3 regions of the Kitasatospora sp. NPDC004615 genome follow, and region 2 is predicted to be linked to each of the others. Evidence: riboswitches for the same ligand, from Rfam matches in the RefSeq annotation. Region 2 holds a riboswitch; each other region holds the start of a gene.
The links. A riboswitch is a leader RNA that binds a small molecule or an ion and turns the genes downstream of it on or off. The one in region 2 is predicted to bind thiamine pyrophosphate.

Region 1: it holds a riboswitch for thiamine pyrophosphate, as region 2 does, so the genes downstream of both, thiO (glycine oxidase ThiO) here and thiC (phosphomethylpyrimidine synthase ThiC) in region 2, are expected to answer to the same signal.
Region 3: it holds a riboswitch for thiamine pyrophosphate, as region 2 does, so the genes downstream of both, ACFYS8_RS12310 (purine-cytosine permease family protein) here and thiC (phosphomethylpyrimidine synthase ThiC) in region 2, are expected to answer to the same signal.

The regions. Positions count from the first base shown of each region.
Region 1 is NZ_JBIALQ010000006.1:518,633-521,939, forward strand. Features, by position in the region: gene ACFYS8_RS23490 (thiazole synthase) at 1-670, opposite strand, end outside; gene thiS (sulfur carrier protein ThiS) at 672-881, opposite strand; gene thiO (glycine oxidase ThiO) at 878-2,023, opposite strand; TPP riboswitch at 2,018-2,130, opposite strand; gene ACFYS8_RS23505 (NAD(P)/FAD-dependent oxidoreductase) at 2,179-3,307, shown strand, end outside.
Region 2 is NZ_JBIALQ010000003.1:544,401-547,707, forward strand. Features, by position in the region: gene ACFYS8_RS13795 (flotillin family protein) at 1-762, opposite strand, end outside; gene ACFYS8_RS13800 (hypothetical protein) at 947-1,147, opposite strand; TPP riboswitch at 1,296-1,429, shown strand; gene thiC (phosphomethylpyrimidine synthase ThiC) at 1,425-3,221, shown strand.
Region 3 is NZ_JBIALQ010000003.1:259,981-263,287, forward strand. Features, by position in the region: gene ACFYS8_RS12305 (S1C family serine protease) at 1-1,729, opposite strand, end outside; TPP riboswitch at 1,971-2,122, shown strand; gene ACFYS8_RS12310 (purine-cytosine permease family protein) at 2,113-3,307, shown strand, end outside.

The sequences.
Region 1 (3,307 bases), on a different contig from region 2:
GCATCGCGTCGGCCATCAGGACGGGCTCCTGGGCGCGGGTCACGGCGGAGGCCAGCATGACGGCGGAGCAGCCGAGTTCCATCGCCAGGGCGACGTCGCTGGCGGTGCCGGCGCCCGCGTCGAGGACGACCGGGACGTTCGCGGACTCCACGATCAGCTGGAAGTTGTGCGGGTTGCGGATGCCCAGGCCGGAGCCGATCGGCGAGCCCAGCGGCATGATCGCCGCGCAGCCGACGTCCTCCAGCTTGCGGGCCAGCACCGGGTCGTCGTTGGTGTACGGCAGCACGGTGAAGCCGTCGTCGACCAAGGTCTCGGCGGCGTCCAGGAGTTCGATCGGGTCGGGCAGCAGGGTGCGCTCGTCGGCGATCACCTCGAGCTTCACCCAGTCGGTGCCGAGCGCCTCGCGGGCCAGGCGGGCGGTGAGCACGGCCTCGCCCGCGGTGTAGCAGCCGGCCGTGTTCGGGAGGATCCGGATGCCGTTGCGGGCCAGCACCTCCAGCACCGAGCCCTGGGTGGCGGTGTTGACCCGGCGCATCGCCACCGTGGTCAGTTCGGTGCCGGAGACCCGCAGCGCCTGCTCCAGCACATCCAGGCTGGGGGCGCCGCCGGTGCCCATGATCAGGCGGGAGGTGAAGGTGGTGTCGCCGATGGTCAGCAGGTCGTCGGCCATCTCAGCCTCCCTGCACGGCGGTGAGGATCTCCACCCGGTCGCCGTCGCCGAGCGCCGTGGCGGGCCACGAACTGCGCGGCACCACGGCCTCGTTGACGGCGGCGGCGACGCCGGTGTTGGCGGCGGACACCTCGGCGACCAGCACGTCCAGCGTGGTGGCGGCGGGCAGCGTGCGGGGTTCGCCGTTGACGGTCAGGGCGACGGTGTTCATGCGGGCACCTCGGTGCGGAAGCGGTCGGGGGTGAAGTCCGCGGCCAGCGGGTGGAGTTCGCCGGTGGCCAGGTAGTCGGCGAGCAGGTCGGCGGTGACGGGGGTGAGCAGCACGCCGTTGCGGTAGTGCCCGGTGGCGGCGACCAGGCCGGGCAGCGCGGTCGGGCCGAGCAGCGGCGCGTTGTCGGGGGAACCGGGCCGCAGCCCCGCGCCCGTCTCCACCAGCGGCAACTCGGTGATGCCGGGGACGAGTTCGTGCGCATCCCGGAGCAGCTCGTACACGCCGCCCGCGGTGACGGTGGTGTCGTGGCCCATCTCCTCGGTGGTCGCGCCGATCACCAACTCGCCGTCGGCGCGCGGCACCAGGTACAGGTGCTGGCCGCGCACCACGGCGCGCACATTGCGGGACAGGAACGGCGCGTACAGCTTCGGGACGCGCAGCCGCAGCACCTGCCCCTTGACCGGGCGGATGGCCGGCAGCACCCCGTCCGGAAGGCCCGGCAGCAGGTGGCTGCGCGAGCCGGCCGCCAGCACCGTCCGGTCGGCCGTCAGCTGCTCGCCGCTCAACAGGCGGACGCCGAGCGCCCGTTCGCCGTCCGTCACCAGTTCGGCGGCCTGGGTGCGGTGGAAGGCGACGCCGAGCAGCTTGCAGGCCGCGACCAGCGCGGCGGCGAGGCGGCGGCCGTCCACCTGGTGGTCCTCGGCGACGTGCAGGCCGCCGCGTATGCCCGGGGCCAGCATCGGCTCCAGCCGGCGGCACTCCCGGCCGGTCAGCCACGTGGACTCCAGGCCCAGCCGGCCGTGGAAGGCGTGCAGTTCGCGCAGTTCCTCGCGGTCGTCGGAGTCCAGCGCGACGGCCAGCGTGCCGGTGCGGCGGTAGCCGGTGTCCAGGCCGGTCAGCTCGGTCAGCTCGGCGGCGAACGCCCCGTAGCGCTCGTTGGACGCCATGCCCAGGCGCAGCAACGGCTCCTCGCCGTACTGGAGTTCGGTGACCGGCGCGAGCATGCCCGCGGCGACCTGGGCCGCGCCGCCGCCCGGCGACGGGTCCACCACCGCGACGCTCAGCCCGCGCTGCGCGGTACGCCAGGCGACGCCGAGGCCGATGATGCCCCCGCCGATCACCAGCACGTCGGAATGTGCCACAGCGCTTCTTCTCCCTTCGCCGGCATGACCCGGATCAGGTTCGGACGGTCGCGGGCCGCCACAGCCCGCCTCTCAGCCCGGTGCGCCGGGCTCCCGTGATAGTTCAGTCCCTCCACTTTAACGCCGGTGCCCCTGCCGACATCAGGCCGGTTAGGGTGGACGCCGTGGCTGAACTGAGGGCAACGGACCGGGTCGTCGTGGTCGGGGCGGGCATGGCGGGCGCACAGGCCGCCCTGAACCTGCGACAGGGTGGCTGGCAGGGCGCGATCACCCTGGTCGGCGAGGAACTCCACCTCCCGTACGACCGGCCGCCGCTGTCCAAGGACGTGCTGCTCGGCAAGACCGACGCCACCGCCTTCGAGATCGACTGGACCGACCTCGGCGTCGAATTGCGCACCGGCCACCGCGCCACCAGCCTGAACGCCGGCGTGCTGCACACCGACCGCGGCGAACTCCCGTACGGTGCCCTGGTGATCGCCACCGGCGCCGACCCGCGCACGCTGCCCGGTCTGCCCGACGCCCGCACCTTGCGCACCGTCGACGACGCGCACGCGCTGCGCGCCGCGCTCACCCCCGACAAGCGGATCGTGCTGGTCGGCGCGGGCTGGATCGGCGCCGAGACCGCCACCGTCGCCCGCGCCCTGGGCTGCCACGTCACCGTCGTCGAGGCCGCCGCCACCCCGCTGGCCGGGGCGCTGCCCGCCGAACTCGGCACCCTGATGACCGAGTGGTACGCCGCCGCCGGCGTCGAACTGCGCTGCGGCGTCGGCGTTGCCGGGGCCGCCGACGGCGGGGTGCTGCTCGCCGACGGCACCCACCTGCCCGCCGACGAGGTGGTGGTCGGCATCGGCGCCCGCCCCGCCACCGGCTGGCTCGCCGGCAGCCCGCTCGCCCTCGACCCCGACGGCACCGTCCCGGTGGACGACCGGCTGCGCACCGCGCTGCCCGGCGTCTGGGCGGTCGGCGACTGCGTCTCCTACCCGTCCGCCCGGTTCGGCACCCGGCTCGCCGTCCAGCACTGGGACCACGCCCTGCACTCCGGCGGCGCCGTCGCCGCCTCGGTGCTCGGCACCCTGGACGCGCCCTACGACCCCGTCCCGTACTTCTGGTCCGAGCAGTTCGACCGCATGGTGCAGTACGCGGGCCGGCACGCCGGCGCCGACCACCTGCTGTGGCGCGGCTCCCCGTCCGAGCGCGACTGGACGGTGCTCTGGCTGCGCGACGGCAAGCTGGTCGCGCTGCTCGCCGTGGACCGGCCGCGCGACCTCGCGCAGGGCCGCCGCC
Region 2 (3,307 bases):
GGCCTGCGCGAGCGGGCCGGCCTGCAGCGCACGAGCCGCGGCGGTGTCCATCTCGGCCTGGTAACCGGCCTGCTGGATGCCGGAGTTGCGGGTTGCCTCGGCCTTGCGGGCGAACGCCTCCTGCTCGGCCTCGGTGGCCCGTCGGTCCGCCTCGGCGGCGGCGATCCGGGCGTCGCGCTGGACGGCTGCGGCGTGCGGCGCGGCCAGGTTGGTGATGTACCCGGTCGGGTCCAGGATCTCCTGGATCTGCAGCGAGTCGATGATCAGACCGAGCTTCTCCATCTCGATGCCCGAGGCGGAGCGGGTCTCACCGGTGAGCCGCTCGCGGTCGCGGATCATGTCCTCGACCGTCAGCCCACCGACGATGGACCGCAGGTGGCCGGCGAACACGTTGTGCACCCGCTGGCCCATCATCTTCTGCTGGTCCAGGAAACGCCGGGCGGCGTTGGCGATCGACACCGGGTCGTCGCCCACCTTGAAGATCACAACGCCCTTGACGTGCACGGGAATTCCCTGCGACGTCACGCACTCCACGTCCAGCGCGGCCTCGTTCAGGTCCAGCGAGAGCCGGCGCACCGCCTGGACGCCCGGCACCACGAAGGTGCCCCGCCCGGTCACCACGCGGAAGCCCAGACCCTCGCCGTGCTTGGAACCCGAGATCACCAGCGCCTCGTTGGGTTCCGCCACGCGCCACATCAGCTTGAAAAGAACGATCAGCAGAACGAGGCCTGCGACGGCGCCGCCTGCGATGCCGACCAACATCGGCAATCCCCCCTTAGGAGCACACCGGTCCCGTGCTGCGCTTGGGTCGTGCAGAACTGGCGCGGAAACCGGCGGCAGCCGCATTCTCCGCCGTTCCGGATCAGGGGGGAAGGGTCTGGACGGTGGGAACTCTCACTGTCTCAAAAGTGTTGCGACAGGTTTGTGGAGGCCGTCTGACGTGCGATCAAAAGGGCTCGACGTACACCGTGCGTGGTGGCTGATATTCGACCACCACCACCATGGTGCCCGGCTGCAGCGGCTCGCCCGGTGTGGCGCGGTACGCCAGGAACGCCTCGGTGCCCAGCCGTTCGGGCACGTGCACCATCACCTCGCCGACCAGGCCCGCGCCGATCCGCCCTGTCACCCGCCCCGTCAGTCCGATCACCTGCACGATTCTCCCACCTTGCACGGGGCGTGAACAGCTCGGGCCCACGCGGGAGTTGCCCGCCGGGGGAGGCCCGGGCGCGGGAGTGCGCCCTGGACCGGCGCCGTGACGTGCCCTACGGTGAGGAACCGAACGCAGGCGGACGACGCCTGCGCGGAACGGGAGCTCGGAGCACCGGGCTGAGAGGGCGCTGACGGTACGCGGGCCCGCGTACCACCTGCTGCGCCGACCGCAGGAACCTGACCGGGTAATGCCGGCGTAGGGAGTTGAAGGTCCGATGACCGCATTTTCCGAGTACCAGTCTGCCCGCGAGTCGGCCGCCACCGGGTACCCCACCCCCGCCTGGCGCAAGGCCTACCGCCAAGGCAGCCGCCCCGACCTGCGGGTCCCCTACCGCGAGGTCCACCTCAGCGACGGCCGCACCGTCCCGCTGTACGACACCTCCGGCCCGTACACCGACCCCGACCTGCCCACCGACGTCCGCCGCGGACTGCCCGCCCTGCGCGACGGATGGATCCGGCAGCGCGGCGACGTCGAGGAGTACCAGGGCCGCGAGGCCCGCCCCGAGGACGACGGCATCAAGCACACCGCGCCGCGCGGCGGCGACCTGCGCAACCTGGACGCCGTCTTCCCCGGCCGCCCACGCCGCCCGCTGCGCGCCAGGGACGGCGAAGCTGTCACCCAACTCGCCTACGCCAAGCGTGGGTTGATCACCCCCGAGATGGAGTTCGTGGCGCTCCGGGAAGGCCTCGAACCGGAGTTCGTCCGCGAGCAGGTGGCCCGCGGACGCGCCGTCATCCCGGTCAACGTGAACCACCCCGAGAGCGAACCGGCCATCATCGGCACCGACTTCCTGGTGAAGATCAACGCCAACATCGGCAACTCCGCCGTCACCTCCTCCATCGAGGAGGAGGTGGAGAAGATGACCTGGGCCACCCGCTGGGGCGCCGACACCGTCATGGACCTCTCCACCGGCCGCAACATCCACACCACCCGCGAGTGGATCCTGCGCAACTCCCCCGTCCCGATCGGCACCGTCCCGCTCTACCAGGCACTGGAGAAGGTCGACGGCCGGGCCGAGGAACTCAGCTGGGAGGTCTACCGGGACACCGTCCTCGAACAGTGCGAGCAGGGCGTCGACTACATGACCGTGCACGCCGGCGTCCTGCTCCGGTACGTGCCGCTCACCGCCCGCCGCAAGACCGGCATCGTCTCGCGCGGCGGCTCCATCATGGCCGCCTGGTGCCTGGCCCACCACCAGGAGAACTTCCTCTACACGCACTTCGAGGAACTCTGCGACCTGCTGCGCGCCTATGACGTCACCTTCTCGCTCGGTGACGGCCTGCGGCCCGGCTCCATCGCCGACGCCAACGACGAGGCCCAGTTCGCCGAACTCACCACCCTCGGCGAGCTCGGCCGGATCGCCCGCGCCAAGGACGTCCAGGTGATGATCGAAGGCCCCGGACACGTCCCGATGCACAAGATCCGCGAGAACATGGACCTGCAGAAGGAGATCTGCGACGAGGCCCCGTTCTACACGCTCGGCCCGCTCACCACCGACGTCGCACCCGGCTACGACCACATCACCTCCGGCATCGGCGCCGCGATGATCGCCTGGTGGGGCACCGCGATGCTCTGCTACGTCACCCCCAAGGAACACCTCGGCCTGCCCAACCGCGACGACGTCAAAACCGGCGTCATCACCTACAAGATCGCCGCCCACGCCGCCGACCTCGCCAAGGGCCACCCCGGCGCCCAGGCCTGGGACGACGCCCTCTCCGACGCCCGCTTCGAATTCCGCTGGGAGGACCAGTTCAACCTGGCCCTCGACCCCGAGACCGCCCGCGAATTCCACGACGAGACCCTCCCCGCCGAGCCCGCCAAGACCGCGCACTTCTGCTCCATGTGCGGCCCGAAGTTCTGCTCGATGAAGATCAGCAAAACCATCAATGAGAAGTTCGGCAACGGCGCGGCCTCGCCGGAGTACGACGAGGCCGCCGTCGAGGGCATGAAGGCCATGTCCGAGGAGTTCAAGGTCCAGGGAAACAAGGTCTACCTGCCGCTGGCGGACTGATCTGGTCTGACCGACTGCGTCGCTCCGGGTCCCCTTGGTTTCCCGGAGCGGCGCTTCGACGTGGCGGGTCCGGCCTGCCGGTCAGC
Region 3 (3,307 bases), 280 kb from region 2:
TGCGTTCGCCGAGGGTGACGGTGGTCTTGGCGGCCTTGCCGTCGCGGGTGTACTCGACCTCGACCTTCTCGCCGGGCTTGTGCGTCCAGATCTCGCTGACCAGGGTCGGGCCGCTGTCGATGGAGATGCCGCCGAGCTTGGTGATGACGTCGCCGGCCTTCAGGCCGGCCTGGTCGGCGGGGCCGCCGGGGGTGACGGCGGGGGTGTCGCGGACGGGGGCGGTGGCGATCTGGGCGCCGTCGCCGCGGTAGTCGTCGTTGCGCAGGACGCCGAGGATCGCGTAGACGGGGGTGCCGTCCTTGATCAGGGTCTGGGCGACCCACTTGGCCTGGTTGATCGGGATGGCGAAGCCGAGGCCGATGGAGCCGGCCCGGCCGGAGCCGCTGGTGTTCGACTGGATCGCCGAGTTGATGCCGATGACCGAGCCGGAGCCGTCGAGCAGCGGGCCGCCGGAGTTGCCGGGGTTGATCGACGCGTCGGTCTGCAGGGCGTTCATGTACGAGGAGTTGGCGCCGGTCTCGTCGCCGGAGGCGACCGGGCGGTCCTTGGCGGAGATGATGCCGGTGGTGACGGTGCCTTCGAGGCCGTAGGGCGCGCCGATGGCGATGGTGGAGTCACCGATGGCGACCTTGTCGGAGTCGCCGAGCGGCAGCGGGACGAGCTTGTCCTTGGGCGGGTTGTCGAGGCGGATCACCGCGACGTCGTAGCCCTCGGCGCGGCCGACCACGGACGCGGTGTACGACGACCCGTCGGAGAACTTGACGGAGAGCTTGCCGCCCTTGGCGGCGGGCGCGACCACGTGGTTGTTGGTCAGGATGTGGCCCTCGGTGTCGAAGACGAACCCGGTGCCGGTGCCGGACTCGCTGGAGTTCGAGGCCTTGATGGTGACGGTGGACGGCAGCGCCTTGGCGGCGATCCCGGCGACGGACTCGGGGGCCCGGTCCAGGGTCTGGTGGGCGTTGCCGACGCTGACGGTGGTGCTGGTGTGCTTGGTGCCGCTGTCGCCGTTCCCGCCGGAGACGCTCGCGCCGATCGCACCACCGGCCAGGCCGGCCACCAGGGCGACCGCCGCGACCAGCGCGACCAGGCCGCCGCGCTTGCTCTTGCCGGAGCCGCCGCCCGGGGCGGGCTGCGGGCCACCCCACGGCGCACCCGGCTCGCCCGGCCCGCCGACGCCGCCCGGACCGCCGGCCGGGTGGCCCCAGCCGCCCACCGGGTGACCGGCGCCGAACGGGTGCTGCCCTTCGCCGGGGACGCCGGGGACGCCCGGGGTGCCCTGCGGGTCGTGGGCGACCGCGGTCGGCGCGAACGGGTTGGCCGCCACGGGCTGGGCGTCCGGGGCCGACGCGTAGGGGTTGGCCGGCGTCTCCTGGGCGTGCGGCGGCACGGCCGGGGTGACGGTGGTCGGCGTGTAGGGGCTGGGCGGCTCGCTGACGCTGCCGTACGGGTTCTGGAACGGCGGCGGCGCGTCCACCGGAGCCGGAGCCGGAGCCGGGGCCACCGGCGGGGCCGCCGGCGCGGCGGGGACCTTCCCGAGCTGCATGGTCTGGTCGGACACCGGCGCGGCGGGCGCGGGCGCCGCCGGGGCCGCCGGCAGCACCGGCGGCGGGGCGTCGAGGTAGGAGGGAGCGGGCGCGGGCGTTCCGGCGGTGGCGGCGGCCGCCTCGGTGCCGGTGGCCTCGGGGGCCTTCTCCGGCGGGGTGGTACCACTCGCGTGCTCGGTGCTCACGGACGACCTCCATCGCTGACAGAACCTTGGGCTGCGGTCCGTCGCTCGGTCGGCGCGGCCACAGCCTCGGGGCACAGTTTTTCCTATGCCGGATTCGGACACCGTAAGCGGGCCCCTGAAGAAATCATGAGAAGCCTTAGGCCTCGCTGACATGGACATCAGTGGTCCCGCGATGCGGACGCCGTTCCCCCCGGCCTTGGCGTTCTCCCACCCGGAGGCTAGCCTGTCGCTCCTGTAAACCGAAGAACGTCGCGGGAGCTTGGACCAGCCAGGCTGAGAGTGCGCCGGATCGACCGTAGGGCATGGCGGTGTCGCCACCCCGGTCGAGGGGGCGCTGACCGCCGGAACCTGTCCGGGTAATGCCGGCGTAGGGAGTATCGGCCATGACGGCTGTTCCGTCTGCCCCAATTTCCGATCTTGAGACGGCCGCGCGGGCCGAGGCCCCGCTGACCCTCGACACGGCGCCGCCGCGGACGCTGGATTTCCGGGCGCTGTTCGCGCTGTGGGCGAACCTCGGGGTGAGCCTGATCGGGTTCACCAGCGCCGCGACGGTGCTGGGCAAGCAGGGCCACGAGCTGGGCTTCACCGCGGCCGTGACGGCGATCGTGGCGGGTACCGCGATCGGCACCGCGATGCTCGCGGTGGCGGCGCTGGTGGGCGCCCGCACGGGCGCGCCGGCCATGGCGGTGCTGCGCGGCCTGTTCGGCACCCGGCTGTCGTACGTGCCGACGGTGCTGAACATCCTGCAGTGCGTCGGCTGGGGCGTGTACGAGCTGACGGTGATCGCCTGGGGCGCCCAGACGGTGGCCGGCACCGAGGGCTGGCGCTGGCTGTTCGTGCTGCTGGCGGGCGTGCTGACGACGGTGCTGACGATCTGGCCGCTGGGCGCGATCGCGGTGCTGCGCAAGTACGTGGCCGTCGCGGTCGGTGTGGCGATGGTGTACTTCACGGTGCAGTTCGCCCGGCTGGGCTTCCCGGACCCGGGTGCGGGCAACTGGGACGGCTTCCTGTCGGCGACGGACGCGGTGATCGCGGTGTCGATCTCGTTCGTCCCGCTGGCCGCCGACTACACCCGGCACGCGCGCACCTCGGCGAGCGCGTTCTGGGGGACGTTCTCCGGCTACACGGTGGCCCAGGTGTGGTGCTACGTGCTGGGCGTGGTGGCGCTGCTGCAGTCCGGCGGCGACCCGGAGAAGATCCTCGGCTCGTTCACCGGCGTGGCCGCGGGCTGGGCGTTCCTGCTGGTGCTGGTGCTGCGCGAGTCGGACCAGTCGTTCGCGAACGTGTACTCGACGGCGATGTCGATCCACAACCTGTGGCCGAAGGTGGACCGGCGGGTGCTGACCGGCGGCATCGGCGTGCTGGTGACGGTACTGGCGCTGCGCATCAAGGAGTTCACCGACTCGTACTACGCGTTCCTCGGCCTGATCGGGTCGGTGTTCGTGCCGCTGTTCGCGGTGCTGGCGGTGGACTACTTCCTCGGGGCCGGCCGGCGCGGCTGGAACCTGACCCAGGACGCCCCGGCGCGCTGGGTGATGCTGGCGCCGTGGGCGCTGGGCTTCGCGGTGTACCAGTTCC